DNA from 2 places in the Variovorax sp. YR266 genome. Region 2 is predicted to be linked to the other one. Evidence: riboswitches for the same ligand, from Rfam matches in the RefSeq annotation. Region 2 holds a riboswitch; the other holds the start of a gene.
The links. A riboswitch is a leader RNA that binds a small molecule or an ion and turns the genes downstream of it on or off. The one in region 2 is predicted to bind glycine.

Region 1: another riboswitch for glycine. It lies ahead of gcvT (glycine cleavage system aminomethyltransferase GcvT); the one in region 2 lies ahead of BLW48_RS25950 (D-amino acid dehydrogenase).

Annotation. Positions count from the first base shown of each region.
Region 1 covers NZ_FNPM01000005.1:446,459-454,758, reverse strand. Annotated here, with positions in the region: gene BLW48_RS16525 (DUF2855 family protein) at 1-184, shown strand, start outside; gene BLW48_RS16520 (DUF3014 domain-containing protein) at 310-1,227, shown strand; gene BLW48_RS16515 (hypothetical protein) at 1,362-1,616, shown strand; gene gcvP (aminomethyl-transferring glycine dehydrogenase) at 1,655-4,564, opposite strand; gene gcvH (glycine cleavage system protein GcvH) at 4,616-4,987, opposite strand; gene gcvT (glycine cleavage system aminomethyltransferase GcvT) at 5,046-6,218, opposite strand; glycine riboswitch at 6,264-6,376, opposite strand; glycine riboswitch at 6,389-6,479, opposite strand; gene BLW48_RS16495 (hypothetical protein) at 6,513-7,076, opposite strand; gene BLW48_RS16490 (L,D-transpeptidase Cds6 family protein) at 7,175-7,639, opposite strand; gene BLW48_RS16485 (TRAP transporter large permease) at 7,746-8,300, opposite strand, start outside.
Region 2 covers NZ_FNPM01000011.1:112,668-120,967, reverse strand. Annotated here, with positions in the region: gene BLW48_RS25970 (glycosyltransferase family 2 protein) at 1-373, opposite strand, end outside; gene rfbA (glucose-1-phosphate thymidylyltransferase RfbA) at 373-1,269, opposite strand; gene rfbD (dTDP-4-dehydrorhamnose reductase) at 1,290-2,180, opposite strand; gene rfbB (dTDP-glucose 4,6-dehydratase) at 2,177-3,250, opposite strand; glycine riboswitch at 3,367-3,467, shown strand; glycine riboswitch at 3,471-3,587, shown strand; gene BLW48_RS25950 (D-amino acid dehydrogenase) at 3,680-4,999, shown strand; gene BLW48_RS25945 (hypothetical protein) at 4,978-6,597, opposite strand; gene BLW48_RS25940 (FIST signal transduction protein) at 6,904-8,184, opposite strand; gene BLW48_RS25935 (PhaM family polyhydroxyalkanoate granule multifunctional regulatory protein) at 8,230-8,300, opposite strand, start outside.

The DNA of each region.
Region 1 (8,300 bases), on a different contig from region 2:
AGAGGTCAACTGGCGCTTCAACGAGGCGCAAGGCAGCTTCATCGCCGAGCTGAGCAGGCCCGGCAATCGATGGATGACGCTGGCACAAGGCGAGGGCTTCGCGCATGCGCAAGCCGTGATCGCCGACCTGCACGCGGGCAGGGTAGATCCGCGGCAGGCGCACGTGGTGCGGCTCGCGGGCTGAGCGTGTGAACTTCCGCGCGGCGGGTGCGTCACAGGGCGTTACGACGACGGGGCTGGTGCGCAGCCCGAATTGGTGCACCATAGCCGTTCGCTTCCCCGACATTCCCGCACAAGGAAACCCACCTCATGCCCGAGCCCGACAGCGACACGCGCGACGCCCCTGAGTTCAGACCCCGCCGCGAAATGCCCATAGGCGCCATCGTCGCCTTCGTGCTGGTGCTGCTCGGGACTGCCTACCTTGGCTGGCGCTGGTATCAGCAGCAGATGCTGGCAGAACCCGTGCCAGTGGCCGCGGCGCCCAATGACGCGCCCGCACCACCGCCACCACCGGCGCCGCCCTCGGCAGCGTCCGCCGAGCCGCAGAACCCCATGGATGCACTGGCTCCGCCCGATGCGGCATTGCCCAAGCTGCCTGATTCCGATGCGCGCGTGACGAAGGCGCTGATCGAACTGTTCGGCGGCAAGAACGTTGCAGCGTACATGCACCCCGACGGCATCGTGCGCCGCTTCGTCACCACCGTCGACAACCTCGCGCGCGAACAGGCTCCGCCCAGCGCATGGCCGGTGCTGCCCACGGGCCAGCGCTTCATCACCGACGGGCAGCAGGGGCAGGTACAGACGATTGCCGCGAACAACGCCGCGCGCTACAACGCCATCGTGCTGCTGGCCGAGTCGGTCGACCCGGCCAAGGCGGCGGCCGTGTACGCAAAGCTCTATCCGCTGTTCCAGCAGGCGTACGAAGAGCTGGGCTATCCGGGCCGCTACTTCAACGACCGGCTCATTGCCGTGATCGACCATCTGCTGCAGGCGCCCGAGCCCAAGGGGCCGGTGGAGGTGCGGCTGGTCGAGGTGAAGGGTGACGTGCCCTCGACCCGGCCGTGGGTGCGCTATGAATACGCTGACCCCAAGCTGGAGTCGCTGTCTTCCGGCCAGAAGATCATGGTGCGCATGGGGCCGGAGAACGAGCGCAAGGTGAAGACCAGCCTGCGCGGCCTGCGCCAGCAGATCGCCACGGGCGACGTGGCAAAGAAGAAGCAACCCTGACGCCGCACGGCGCCCGATCTACACGAGCGCCCGTGAGCATTCCTCCGGCGCGCCGTGTAGGCGCGGACCGATTGCGTGCTGAACGGATGTCGCTGAGGCTTTGTTCTCAAGATCAAAACCTCGAGGACACCCGTATGAACCTGATGAGCGTCGACCTCTACCAGAGTGCAACCGATTCGGAGAAATTCCTCGCGCTTCCAGCGGGCACCGATCCTGCCGAACTCATGGGTCCGATGACCTTCGACCAGGACTATGCGCAGGTCAAGCGATACCAGGAGGCATTCCAGTTCGATCCGTCCGAAGCCTATGCGGGCGTCAATGCCGCCAAGATCGCTGCAGACATCCTGACCGTGAAGTGGGCGACCTATCGTCGCGAATCCCCGCCGTAAAAGGGCCGCTGGGTTGCCGCCCGCCTTCTCGGATTTCGTCAGGCCTCTTCGGTTTCCTTGTAGTCGTCCACGGGCACGCAGCTGCAGAACAGGTTGCGATCGCCGTACACGTTGTCGACGCGGCCGATGGGCGGCCAGTACTTCGCGTTCTTGAGTTCGGCCAGCGGAAACGCGCCGAGTTCGCGCGAGTACGGGTGGCTCCACTCGGTGCCGAGCAGGCTCGCAGCCGTGTGCGGCGCGTGCTTGAGCGGGTTGTCTTCCTTAGGCCACACGCCTTCTTCGATGCGGCGGATCTCGCCGCGGATGGCGATCATCGCGTCGATGAAGCGGTCGAGCTCGGCCAGCGGCTCGCTCTCGGTCGGCTCGACCATCAGCGTGCCGGGCACGGGGAAGCTCAGCGTGGGCGCGTGGAAGCCGTAGTCGATCAGGCGCTTGGCCACGTCTTCGGCGGTGACGCCGCTGGTGTCCTTCAGCGGGCGCAGGTCGAGGATGCACTCGTGCGCGACGTGCCCGTTGGGGCTCGCGTACAGCGTGGGGTAGTGGTCCTTCAGGCGCGCGCTGATGTAGTTGGCGCTGAGAATGGCCGTTTCGGTCGCAGCCTGCAGGCCCTTGGCGCCCATCATGCGGCAGTACATCCAGCTGATCGGCAGCACGGCCGCATTGCCCAGCGGCGCGGCCGACACGGCGCCCACGCCGTTCGACGGCATGCCTGCGGTCACGTGGCCAGGCAGGTACGGCACGAGGTCTTCGACCACGCACACCGGGCCCACGCCGGGGCCGCCGCCGCCGTGCGGAATGCAGAAGGTCTTGTGCAGGTTCAGGTGGCTCACGTCGCCGCCGAACTCGCCCGGCGCGGCCACGCCGACCAGCGCGTTCATGTTGGCGCCGTCGACATACACGCGGCCGCCGTGTTCATGCACCAGCTCGCACAGTTCCTTCACGCGGGTTTCGAACACTCCGTGCGTGCTGGGGTAGGTGATCATCACTGCGGCCAGCTTGTCGCTGTGCTTTTCGCAGGCGCGCTTCAGGTCGTCCATGTCGACGTTGCCCTGCGCGTCGCAGGCCGTCACCACCACCTGCAGGCCCACCATCTGCGCGCTCGCGGGGTTGGTGCCGTGTGCGGAAGACGGAATCAGGCAGATGTTGCGGTGGCCCTGGCCCTTGGCTTCATGGAACGAGCGGATGGCCAGCAGGCCTGCGTACTCGCCTTGCGAGCCAGCGTTGGGTTGCAGGCTGATGCCCGCGTAGCCGGTGGCTTCGCACAGCCAGGCGCGCAGCTGGGCGTCGAGCTGGGCATAGCCCTGCTGCTGGTCAGCCGGTGCGAAGGGGTGGATGTTGGCGAACTCGGGCCAGGTGATGGGGATCATCTCGCTCGTCGCGTTGAGCTTCATCGTGCAACTGCCCAGCGGAATCATGCTGCGGTCGAGCGCCAGGTCTTTGTCCGACAGGCTGCGGATGTAGCGCAGCATCGCGGTTTCGCTCTTGTGGGTGTTGAACACCGGGTGCGTGAGAAAGGCGCTGCTGCGGCGCAGGTCTTCGGGGATCAGCGGCGTGGTGCTGCCCGACAGGTCATCGAAGCGCGGCGCCTGCGTGCCGGCGGGCGCGAAGAGGCTCCACAGGGTTTCGACGTCGGCGCGCGTGCTGGTCTCGTCGAGCGAGATGCCCAGGTGCTGCTGCAGGCGCTGGCGCAGGTTGACGCCGGCGGCTTGCGCGCGCTCGATGATCGCCGGCGTGTCTTCGCCGGTGCGGATGGTCAGTGAATCGAACGCGGTGGTGTTGACCGGCTCGCGGCCCATCTGCGTGAGGCCCTTGGCGAGGATTGCCGTGAGCGCTGCCACTCGCTGCGCAATGCGCGTGAGGCCGTCGGGCCCGTGGTAAACGGCGTACATGCTGGCCACCACGGCCGGCAGCACTTGCGCGGTGCAGATGTTCGACGTTGCCTTCTCGCGGCGGATGTGCTGCTCGCGCGTCTGCAGTGCGAGGCGGTATGCGGGCTGGCCGTGCGTGTCGACGCTCACGCCGACCAGGCGGCCCGGCAGCGAGCGCTTGAATTCGTCGCGGCAGGCCAGGTAGGCGGCGTGCGGGCCGCCGTTGCACAGCGGCATGCCGAAGCGTTGCGTGGTGCCGCAGACGATGTCGGCATCGAATTCGCCGGGCGCGACGAGCAGCGTGAGCGCCAGCAGGTCGGCCGCGACGATGAGGGCGGCGTCGCACTGATGCGCGTGGCCCGCGAGTGGTCGCAGGTCGTGCACGTGGCCGGTGGTGGCGGGGTACTGTGCGAGCGCGGCGAAGAACTCGCCGCTCACCATCAGGTGCGGCAGCGTTTCCGACACGGTGCTCACCTTCACTTCGATGCCCAGCGGCGCGGCGCGCGTCTTGATGACTTCGATGGTCTGCGGATGGCAGTCGCCCGACACCAGGAACACGTTGCTCTTGCTCTTCACGCTGCGCTTGGCCAGCGTCATGGCCTCGGCTGCGGCCGTGGCCTCGTCGAGCATCGAGGCGTTGGCGATGGCCATGCCCGTGAGGTCGCACACCATCGTCTGGAAGTTGAGCAGGGCTTCCATGCGGCCCTGCGAGATTTCGGCCTGGTAGGGCGTGTAGGCGGTGTACCAGGCGGGGTTCTCGAGCACGTTGCGCAAGATGACGCCCGGCGTGTGCGTGCCGTAGTAGCCCTGGCCGATGAAGTTCTTGAACACCTTGTTCTTCGACGCCATCACCTTCAGCTCGGCCAGCGCATCGGCTTCGGTTGCCGGTGCGGGCAGGCGCATCGGCTTTGCGCGGCGGATGGCCGCGGGCACGATGCCGTCGATGAGCTCTGCTCGCGTTTCCGAGCCGATCACCGGCAGCATGCGCGCCTCGTCCGCCGCATCGATGCCGATGTGGCGGGCGAGGAATTCTTCGGCGTTCTCTAGTTCTTGCAAAGAGGGAAGGGCGGGCGTCGGCATGGCGGTGAGGGCTCGGGGAGAAGAAGGAAGGTGGCTGAGGAACTCAGCGGATCAGGATTCGGCGGCGAACTTGTCGTAGGAGGCCGCGTCCAGCAGGGCGTCGAGCTGCGCGGGCTCGCTCAGCTTGACCTTGAAGAACCAGCCGGCGGCCAGCGGATCGCTGTTGGCGAGCGACGGGTCGGCGCGCAGGGCCTCGTTCACTTCAGTGATCTCGCCCGACACGGGCATGAACACGTCGGCCGCGGCCTTGACCGATTCGACGACGCCGGCAACTTCGCCTTGCGCAAAGGTCTTGCCGACTTCGGGCAGGTCGACGAACACCACGTCGCCCAGCGCGTCCTGCGCATGCACGGTGATGCCGACGGTGGCTGCGTCGCCTTCGGCCGACACCCATTCGTGGTCCTTGGTGTACTTGATGCTCATGGAAAACTCCTCGTGGAAAAAATGAATCGGGGTGCAGAGCCTAGCCTGTCGACCAGGCTCAGCCGCGGTAGTAGCGGGTGGGCACGAAAGGCATCGTCGAGACTTCCATCGGCACCGGCTTGCCGCGCACGATGGCCTGCACGCGCGTGCCCGGCTCGGCGAAGGCGGTGGCCACGTAGCCCATGGCGATGCAGCGGTCGGCCGTCGGGCCGAGCAGGCCGCTGGTGACGATGCCGATGTCATGGCCTTCGAAAGATTGCAGCACCGTGCCGTCGCGCACCGGAATGCGTTCGAGGGCGACGAGGCCCACGCGCTTGCGCTTCAGCGTGTCGTGGTCGGTGTGGCCGGCGGCGCCTGCGGTCGCGACGGCGAGCTGCGCGAGGATCTTTGCCGCGCCAGGAAAGCCGCCTTCGCGCGCGCCGCCCGTGCGGCGCACCTTCTGCATCGCCCAGTTGAGCGAGGCCTCGACAGGCGTGGTGGTGGTGTCGATGTCGTTGCCGTAGAGGCAAAGCCCGGCTTCGAGTCGCAGCGAATTGCGCGCGCCCAGGCCGATGGGCTTGACCTCGGGCTGGGCCAGCAGCAGGCGGGCCAGCGCCTCGGCGTCCTTGGCGGCCACCGAGATCTCGAAGCCGTCTTCGCCGGTGTAGCCGCTGCGGGTGACGAAGGCGGCAATGCCGCCGATCTGCACCGCACCGCCCGTCATGAACACGAAGCGCTCGATGCCGGGCGACAGCCGCGCCAGCGTGGCCGCGGCCTGCGGGCCCTGCAGCGCGAGCAGGGCGTGGTCGGGCAGGGGCTGCACTTGGCAGCGGCTGCCGATCTTCTGCTGGATGTGGGCGATGTCGGCCACCTTGCAGGCGCCGTTGACGATCACGAAGATCGAGCCGTTGCCTTCATTGAAGAACATCAGGTCGTCGAGGATGCCGCCTTCGTCGTTCAGCAGCAGGCCGTAGCGCTGCTTGCCGGCGGGCAGGTCGATCACGTCGACTGGCATCAGGGTTTCGAAGGCGGCCGCGGCGTCGGGGCCGACGAGGCGCAGCTGGCCCATGTGGGAAATGTCGAACAGGCCGGCCGCATCGCGCGTGTGCTTGTGCTCGGCCATCAGGCCGGCGGGGTACTGCACCGGCATCGAATAGCCGGCAAAGGGGACCATGCGGGCACCGAGCTCCACGTGGAGGTCGTGCAGCGGCGTCTTGAGAAGTTCGGTAGCGGGGGCGGAAGAAGCAGCCACGGGGCACTCCAAAGGGGCAGACGAAATCCATGACGCAAGCCATGGGCCACCCCTGCTGTCCGCTTTACCTGAGAGATTCGCCCCACGATCGGGGTTTGCTCCTTCGGTGGGCCGATGGGCAGTTTTCACTGCAACGGCCTCTCTCCAGCAAGGAAACGCCGGTGTTCACCGGCGCCTTGTCAGTCCTTTTGCCTGAGCGTTCGGGAAACCCCTGCGCCTTCGGCGGCCCCGGCACGCGGGGCTCTCTCCTGACCCTGGCGAGTGTAGTGGATCGCGCGGGGCCGGGGTTTTGCGTCAGTGGATGATTTCGGCCGGCGGCAGCAGCTTGTCGATGCGCTCACGCAGCGATTCGGCCCGCTCTACCCCGGCGGTTTTCTCGATCTCGGTGAGCATCAGCGCGGCGATGGTCAGCATCGCCTCGCGGTCTCGGGCCTCGCGCAGGGCGTCGCGCATCTGCAGCGCGAACTTCGGGTCGCGCCGCACGAACATGCGCTCGCAGATGTCGAACAGGAACATACGCGTGGTGGCCAGCGAGCGCTTGCCGTCGAAGGTGTCGGCCGAGGTGGTGGCGACCTGGATCGGCTCGGCGGCGGCGATAGGCGCGGGCCGGGCGGGGGCCGCTGCCGGTGCGGGCGCCGGTGCCGCAGCAGCAGCAGCTTGTGGGGCCTGCAGGTAGCCCCGCTGCACCAGCGCCTGGATCGCCTGTTCGGCTTCAACCCGGTTGGAGAACAGCGGACTGAAGTCGGTCAGCGAGCGCCGGCCATCGGCCATCAGCAGCAGGGCGCGCTCACGCTGGCTGAGCGTGCGCTGTCCGCCCTGGAGTTCGTCGCGCGCCTTGTCGGTCTTGGTGGGAAACATGGCAGCCACAGCTTTCGGGAATCGAGGGCTGCAGCATCGTTGCAAGTGGTGACATCTTCATGAACCGTTTGCCTTACAGGGGCAATCGCGGCTGGCCTTCAGCCCGCGCTTTCCTTGCGTATGAGCCACTGGTTGCCCACGCGCTGCAATTCCAGCGTCTTGCGGCTCTTCTCGCGCAGCTTGTCGGCGCTGTAGGTCTGTTGAAAGCTTGCGCTGGCCGCCTGCCCCTGGACGCTGATGACCAGGCTGTCGATGCTCACGCTGATGGTCGTCTTGTCGGAAATGCGCGCGCGGCGGTCCGCCTCCCAGGCCTTGCGGTCCTGGCCTCGGGGCGGCGTGAAGTCGGGTGCATAGGCGGCCAGGTAGCGCACCACGTCCCGGGCTGACCAGGCCGCGGCCCAGGCGCGCACGGCGGCTTCGACTTCGCGGATGCTGGAGGCGGGATCGGCCGGCGCTGCTGCCGATACGGGGGCTGGTACCGCGGCGGGCGTTGCGGGCGGGGCGCCGAAGGCAGCCGGAGCCAGCAAGGCGCCGCCCAGCAGGCAGCTCAGGAATCGATTCATGGCGCAGTCCCCTCCTTGTCGGTTGTCGGCCCTTGGCCCGTCGCCCGATTCTGGCAGTGAACATCCGCCGATTCACCGGGCCGATCAGGCCCCGGAGCCCAGGCCGCTACTTGAACCCGAGCACGTGCGGCAGCCACGTACTCAGCGCGGGCACGAAGGTCAGGATGACCAGCACAGCCCCATGCGCCCAAAGGAACGGCACCAGCTCCTTCACCAGCGCCGACATCGGTACCTTCGACACGTTGCAGGTCACGAACAGCAGCCCGCCCACCGGCGGCGTGATCATGCCCAGCGTGAGGTTGAAGATCACGATCATCGCGAAGTGCACCGGGTCCACACCCAGCTTGATGGCCACCGGCGCAAGGATCGGCGCCAGCACCATCACACCCGGCAGCGGCTCGATGAAGATGCCGAACAGCAGCAGGAACACGTTGACGATGATCAGGAACATCCACGGCGAGAGGTTCATGCTGATGAGCCATTCGGCCATCTGCTGCGGAATGCCCTCGATGGTCAGCACCCACGCGAACGAGGCCGACAGCCCGATGATGATCAGCACCGAAGCCGACAGCAACGCCGAGCGCGAGAGGATGTCGGGCAGCATCTTCCACTCGAGCGTGCGGTAGACGAACTTGCCGCACACCAGCGCATAGAACACCGC
Region 2 (8,300 bases):
GCATGGCCTTGGCCCCCGTGCGCGAAGCGAGGCGATCCAGTTCGCGCAACGCGTAGGGCATGAGCCCATCGTCATCACCGAGCACCGTAACGTATTCGCCGCGCACCTGGCTCAAACCGCGCTCCCAATTGGCGCTCATTGCCAAAGGGCGTTCAGGTGGCAAATACCGGATGCGCGAAGAGGCTGCCACGGCGACGATCTCAGCCACCTGCGCCGCTGCGGCCGGATCGCTGTTGTCGCAGACCAGAATCTCGTAGTCATCGAAATCCTGATCGAGACAGGTCGCCAGTGAATGGCGCAGGGTCTCGGGACGGTTGCGCGTCGGTACGACGATGCTGAACCGTGGAGTGGCGAGCATCGAGTACTTCGACATTAAGAACGGACTTCTTCGCTCAGCAAATGCCTGAGGTACTTGCCATATCCGCTCTTGGCCAGAGGCGTCGCCAGCTTCTCGAGTTGCTCACCCGTGATGAACCCATTGCGCCATGCGATTTCTTCGGGGCAGGCGATCTTGAGCCCCTGCCGATGCTCCAGCGTCGCAATGAACTGCCCCGCTTCCAGCAGGCTGTCGTGCGTGCCCGTGTCCAGCCACGCATAGCCACGCTGCATGATTTGCACATTCAGCTGATCGCGATCCAGGTAGGCTTGGTTCACCGCAGTGATCTCCAGTTCCCCACGTGCGCTTGGCTTCACAGCCTTGGCGATGTCGACCACCTGGTTGTCATAGAAGTACAGCCCCGTCACCGCATAGCTGCTCTTGGGCTTCAGCGGCTTCTCCTCGATGCTGCTCGCCTTGCCCTCGGCATCGAAGGCCACCACGCCGTAGCGCTCGGGATCATGGACGTGATACGCGAACACCGTGGCTCCGGAGGTCTTCGTGTCTGCATCGGACAGCAGATGCACGAAGTCGTGCCCGTAGAAGATGTTGTCCCCCAACACCAGCGCGCTGGACGAATTTCCTACGAACTTGTCCCCGATGATGAACGCCTGCGCGAGCCCGTCAGGACTGGGCTGCACCGCGTACTGCAGGTTGATCCCCCACTGGCTCCCATCGCCCAGCAACTGCTGGAACCGCGGCGTGTCCTGCGGCGTGCTGATGATCAGGATGTCGCGCATGCCGCCCAGCATGAGCGTGCTGAGCGGGTAGTAGATCATCGGCTTGTCGTACACCGGCAGCAGCTGCTTGCTGAGCGCCAGGGTCGCGGGGTGCAGGCGGGTGCCGGAACCACCGGCCAGGATGATGCCTTTGCGTTGCGTCGTCTTGGTCATGTTCTTTTTCTCGTGAAAGTTCAAAGAATCTCGCGCAGCATGCGCGCGACGCCTTCCTGCCAGGGCGGCAGGCGCAGGCCGAACGTGGCCTGCAGCTTGGTGGTGTCCAGGCGCGAGTTGTGCGGGCGCTTTGCCGGGGTCGGGAAGGCGCTGGTCGGCACGGCCTCGACGGCCTCCGGGCCGGCCTTGAGTTCGACACCCGCCGCCTTGGCTTGCTCGATCACGAAGCGCGCATAGCCGTACCAGCTGGTCTCGCCACCAGCGATGGCGTGATAGAGGCCGGCCTTGGCCGGATCCTGCAGCGTCGCCCGAATGGCATGCGCCGTCACGTCGGCCAGCAGCTCCGCACCCGTGGGCGCGCCGAACTGGTCGTCGATGACGGTCAGCTTGTCGCGCTCCTTCGCCAGCCGCAGCATCGTCTTGGCGAAGTTGCCGCCGCGCGCCGCGTACACCCAGCTGGTGCGGAAGATCAGGTGCTTCGCGCAGTTCTGCGCCACCAGTTGCTCGCCTTCGAGCTTGGTGCGCCCGTACACGCTGAGCGGACCCGTCGCATCGTCTTCCTTCCAGGGCTTCGTGCCGCTGCCGTCAAAGACGTAATCAGTCGAGTAGTGAACCATCAGCGCGCCGATCTGCTGGGCCGCCTCGGCCACGATTCCCGGCGAGGTCGCGTTGAGCTTGCGCGCAAAGTCAGGTTCGCTCTCGGCCTTGTCGACGGCCGTGTGCGCCGCCGCATTGACGATCACGTCGGGACGCACCTTCAATACTGTCTCGGCCAATTGCTCCGGCCGGCTGAAGTCAGCGTTGAAATCCGTGCTGTCGAAGTCGAGCGCGACCAGTTCACCCAGGGGCGCCAGGCTGCGCTGCAGCTCCCAGCCGACCTGTCCGCCCTTGCCCAGCAGCAGCAACTTCATGCCGCAGCCTTCGTCGTGTCGTATTGCTTCTCGACCCACTCGCGATACGCGCCGCTTTGCACGTTGCGCACCCACTCGCCGTTCGCGAGGTACCACTCGACGGTCTTGCGGATGCCGGTGTCGAAGGTCTCGGCGGGCTTCCAGCCGAGCTCGGCCTCGAGCTTGCGCGCATCGATGGCATAGCGGCGGTCGTGACCGGGACGGTCGGTGACGTAGGTGATCTGTTCCTTGTAGGGCTTGCCGTCGGCCCTGGGGCGCAGCTCGTCGAGCAGCGCACACACGGTGTTGACGATCTCGATGTTGGGCTTCTCGTTCCAGCCGCCCACGTTGTAGGTCTCGCCCAGCTTGCCGGCTTCGAGCACGCGGCGGATGGCGCTGCAGTGGTCCTTCACGTAGAGCCAGTCGCGCACCTGCATGCCGTCGCCGTACACGGGCAGGTTCTTGCCGGCCAGTGCGTTGACGATCATCAGCGGGATGAGCTTCTCCGGGAAGTGGAAGGGGCCGTAGTTGTTGGAGCAGTTGGTGGTCAGCACCGGCAGGCCGTAGGTGTGGTGCCAGGCACGCACGAGGTGGTCGCTGGCAGCCTTGCTGGCCGAGTAGGGGCTGTTGGGCTCGTACTTGTTCTCTTCGGTGAAGGCGGGGTCGGTCTTCGACAGCGAGCCGTAGACCTCGTCGGTGGACACGTGCAGGAAGCGGAAGGCCGTCTTCTGCTCGGCTGGCAGCGCGCTCCAGTGGCCGCGCACGGATTCGAGCAGGCGGAAGGTGCCAAGCACGTTGGTCTGCACGAAGTCTTCGGGGCCGTGGATGGAGCGGTCCACGTGCGATTCGGCGGCGAAGTTCACGACTGCACGCGGCTTGTGCTCAGCCAGCAGGCGGTCGATGAGGGCGCTGTCGCCGATGTCGCCCTGCACGAAGATGTGTTTCGGGTTGCCCTTGAGCGACGCGAGGGTCTCGAGGTTGCCTGCGTAGGTCAGCTTGTCGAGGTTCACGACCGGCTCGTCGCCGTTGGCGATCCAGTCGAGTACGAAATTGGCGCCAATGAAGCCAGCGCCGCCGGTAACCAGGATCATGAAGTCCCCTGCTGATATATGGAACGATCGCCTTGCGGCAAATCAACAGGCGATTATCCCATTCGGCCAGAGGAGAGAAATCAAAGGTTGGCGCCCGCGCAAGCCCCGCCTACAATCGCCCCACTGCAGGAGAGCGGGCCACCCCGGTGGCCCTACCGAAGGCGCAAACTCCCATAAACGCTCAGGTCGGTCCGAACAAGGGACCTGTACTGCACCAACTGAAACGCCGTCTGGAGAGCCATCACACCGCCCAACGTGGTCGTGATGCACCGAAGGAGCAAACCCTCTGCGGGCGCAGCGGGTGAATCTCTCAGGTACCGAGGACAGGGGGAGCGGCAACTTGGACTACGGTCGTCCGGTTGCTTTGCTATTTATTCAATAGCACACCACGCCCGTCGTTCAAGCGCTGCAACCTCAAAGGTACTTGAAATGCGCGTGATCGTTCTTGGCGCCGGCCTGCTCGGCGTGACCTCGGCTTACTACCTCCAGCAACTCGGCCACGAAGTGACCGTGATCGACCGGCAGGCCACCCCGGCCGCCGAAACCAGCTTCGCCAACGGTGGGCAGATCTCCGTCAGCCACGCCGAGCCCTGGGCCAACCCCAGCGCACCGCTCAAGGTGCTGCAATGGCTGGGCAAGGAAGACGCCCCGCTGCTGTTCCGCATCCGCGCCGACATGCGCCAGTGGCTCTGGGGCCTCCAGTTCCTGCGCGAATGCACGCCGGCGCGCACCCGCCACAACATCGAGCAGATCGTGCGTCTCGGAACATACAGCCGCTCGATGTTGCAACAGTTGCGCCGCGACACCGGCCTGAACTACGACCAGCGCACGCAGGGCATCCTGCACTTCTACACGACGCAAAAAGAGTTCGACGGCGCCCTCGCGCCCGCCGAGCAGATGCGCGCCCTGGGCTGCGAACGCCAGGTCATCTCGGCCGACGAAGCCGTGAAGATCGAGCCCGCCCTCGCCCACATCCGCCCGAAGCTGGCCGGCGCCACCTACACGGCCGAGGACGAGTCCGGCGACGCCAACCGCTTCGCGCGCGAACTGGTGGGCCTGGCCACCGCGGCGGGCGTGAAGTTCCTGATGAGCCACACCGTGACCGCGCTGCGCGAAGCCGGCGGCAGCATCGATCACGTCGAAGCCACCGATAGCGAAGGCCGCTTCCAGCGCATCCGCGGCGACGCCTTCGTGCTGGCAATGGGTTCATTGAGCCCGCTGTATGCCGCGCCGCTGGGCATTCGCCTGCCGATCTACCCGGCCAAAGGCTATTCGGTGACGCTGCCCGTCAAGGACGCGTCGAAGGCCCACCAGGTCTCGCTGACGGATGACGAATTCAAGCTCGTGTTCTCGCGCTACACCTCGGAGTCGGGCGACCGCCTGCGCATTGCCGGCACGGCCGAGCTCAACGGCTATGACCGCGACCTGAACCGCGTGCGCTGCGAGGCCATCGTGCGCCGCGTCGAAGAGCTGTTCCCCGGCGCCGGCGACACCACGCAGGCCCAGTTCTGGACCGGCCTGCGCCCCGCCACGCCGAGCAACGTGCCGCTGATCGGCAAGACCAGGCTGCCGAACCTGTTCCTCAACACGGGCCACGGCACGCTCGGCTGGACGCATGCCTGCGGCTCGGGCAAGTCGATCGCGCGGATCGTGAGCGGGCTGGCGCCTGAGGTGGATTTCGCGTTCACGGGTATCGCTCCCGCGAGCCGCACCGGTGCGGCTCGCGCTCACTCCACAAGCGCATCCTGAAGCGAGACGCTCGCAGCCTCACTGTCATTCGCCACGACCACTTCGGCCTTCAACAGCCGAAGTCCGAAGCCGAGGCAGCGGGCGTCGACGCTTTCGGATATGTCGCAAGGCCGGTGGGCGCCGCTCACGACAAGCTCGACAGCCAGGAACGGCCTGGCGCGCAATTGCTGCACATCCAGATCGCAGGACAAGGTCAGTGAATCGCCCGCCCTGGCAGCCTGGCAAGCCCTGCCATTGATTTGGACCTCCAGTGCAACCCGCGTGCTCCCGCTCGGTTGATAGAGTGCACCCGCCACGCTAGTTCGTAGCTGCCCGGTTGCAGGGAGCTTCGTGGTGTCGAGCACGAACAGCAAGGCAGCCTTCTCCCCCGAACTCCAAACACCCCAGACTTCCGGCTCGTGCCAGCCGGACAACAGCCCCCCCGCATAGGGGCTCCCGCTTCCGAACTGGACATCTTCGCCCAGCGCCACCTTCGGGCTCGAGCGCAGTCCCGCGGCGTCGAGCTGAAGGCCCCAGCGAAACCCGAATGCCCGATCCACCATGTCCGCGTTTGCAGCCGACATGACTGTGGAATAGCGCTTCCGGGGCATCAGAAAGAACGGCAGGCGCACTCGGCCGACGATGTCCCTCATCACAGGAAGGGAGGCAATTTCGCTTCCAACGGGAATCCAATCCGTACATCCATCTGGAAGATGCGCGGCGTTATTTCTATCTGGCTCGGCGAGCATTTCTTTTCGGCGACCAAAATACTCCGCTTCAGTTAATGCGCCCGATGAAATTCCTGCGAAGAATTCAATATTTTCGGCACAAAACATTGCGTAGATATTGGATTCGATTTTTATCGCGTTCGGTATGCGCCTCAACAGGTCGTCGAGCAGCACCGTATTTTCTTGATACGGATGAGGCTTGATTGCCAGGACGTCCACTTCAGCCGCGAGATCTGCAACCCTCTCAGCGACATCCGCTGGACGCACAAGTCGGCCATTGCTGACGAGGGCCAGGTCAACCTCCGTCTGCCCCAAAAAAACGCCCACCCTGGAATCGCGGCAAAGCAAGGCACCGTCGCCTCGCCGCGAGAACATCGCCTTCATTCCAATCGCTGCGCTTTGAAATGCCTCATCCGGAGTTTGGATTTTCGAAAGAATGCGGGAAATCCGCCGGCTATTGGTTCGCACGCCCAGCTGGAGGTGCCTGGAAAATCGCAGCGGATGCACCTCCACATCAATGAATACCGCGCCGCGGGAAGCGATGTATTTCAACAGTGAGGGAGGCATTCCCCATCCAATGACCAGGCTCCGTTCGCCAAATCCGCGAACTTCACATCCGTTGAATGCAGGCTGCAGATCGGCAATGGCGGCGCTCGCCCACCCTTCCACCGCTCGGGGCAAACCCAGCGAATCCATCATGAGCCCGACAGGAATTCGCCCTCCATTGGAGGTGGGGTACTCCTCGCGCATTGGAATACCGAGAGATTGGCCCGCGAAATCAAAAAGTCCCCGAAGAAAGCGTCTATTGGATGGATGAGATTGAAGCCCAGCCTCTTCCGATCGAAAGAAATCATCCAGAAAAATGACCTCATCAAAAGACAAATAGCTCATCGCGCGGGGAAATTCGATCTCGACTTGGGTAGAAGCATGACATTAAAAATAACGCCAAAGTATTATTTTTCATACACCGGCTTTCGCGCGCAGCGCTTCGCCAGCGGTCTTTATGACAACTTGATTACATCAAATAACAATTACCCCTTCGTTAGGCGACTGAATTCGCGCCAACCAAGACCCGAAGTTGGGGGAGCATCTTGTTGCTGGCGTACTGTCTCGCCGCGACTTGGGCCAAGTCGATTTCAGGGGGCGCCTCGGTGGTCAGGGCCCGAGGCAAGCGAACGGACGACCGCGCGTCGCCTGTCAATCCGCCGCAGTGAACACCGTCAGCACCCCGGTATAGCCATACAGGTGATGCCGGGCAATCTCGCCCGCAGCGAAGAACCCGACCAGCGGCACGTCGCCCAGCGCGTGCCGCACGATCTGCAACTCAGCGCCCGGTGCGCCGAAATGCGGCCCGCCGCGCCCCGAGCAGCTCACGTACACCGCCCCTGCGATGCGCCGTGCGGGATGCGGCGCCGCCTCGGCCTCGCCCGCCGCCACGGCGCGCGCGGTGGCGAGCGTCTGCTCCTCGGGCTCCAGCTCCTCGCGGATTTCCGCGCAGATGCGCATCAGGTCGGCCCGCGCGGCCTGCGCGTTGCGGCGGCAGAAGGTCAGCCGCATGCCGGCCTCGGCCACATCGGCAATGGCGATGCCGCGCCGCGTCGGGTCCAGCCCGATGATGTGGCGCACCAGCACGTCGGCGCCCAGGTCGCCGGTGCGGCGGATGCCGTCGCTACCGGCATCGGCCAGGCCGACCAGCGTGTTGCGCACGGCGTCGATGGCCTCCTGCGGCCGTTCGAGCGACACCTGCAGATCGGCCAGCAGCACGTCGAGCGCCGGCTCGCCGTCGAGCTTCAGCAGCAGATTGCCGTCGGCCTCGGTGATCTCGCGCTCGCGCACCGCCCCCGAGCGCAGCGGCTGGCAGCCCTGCGTGACGCGCGACACCAGCCGCACGCCTTCGCCGAACACCACGCCCGACAGGCCGCCCGAAAACACCCCACCCGCCGCTCCGTGCCCGCGGATGTTGCCGTTGCCGCCGACTGCGAACTGCAGCGCGCTGCCGCGCCCCGAAGACAGCCCGCCGAACAGATAACCCGTGTCAGTGCGCCCCGCCATCTCGGCGATCAGCTCGGCCAGGTCGGGCGTTGCCGGGTCGGCATGCACCAGCGCCGTGTGCGCCTCGAAGCCGCTCATTTCGGAATTGCCCAGCGGCGCCACGCCCGAGAACACGCGGTACTGGTCGCTCGGCAAAGCGCAAAGCATCAGGCTCATGCCGGGTTCGTCGAAGTACTCGGCGTTGTTGGCCGACACGCCGATGCCGACGGTGCCCGACCAGTCGGTCACTTCGGGCAGCTCGGCGCTCAGGTGGTCGAGGATGTCCTGCGCCTCGCTCGCATAGTGGTCGGTGATGTAGAGCAGCCCCAACGTCGGCGACGAGGCGTAGTCGGGCAGGGCCATCTGTGCGCGCAACTGGGCCAGCACGAGGCCGGCCGCCATGCGCCATTGCGGATGGGTGGCGTGACCGGAGGGAAACAACTTCATGATGCGTGCCAACCCGTTCTCTTCAACAAATGGATGTGTATGACGTCAGCGCCGGGCGGAGGTTCGCTTGCGCGCGGCGGTCGACGTCTTCTTTTTGGCAGCCGGCGCTGCAGCCT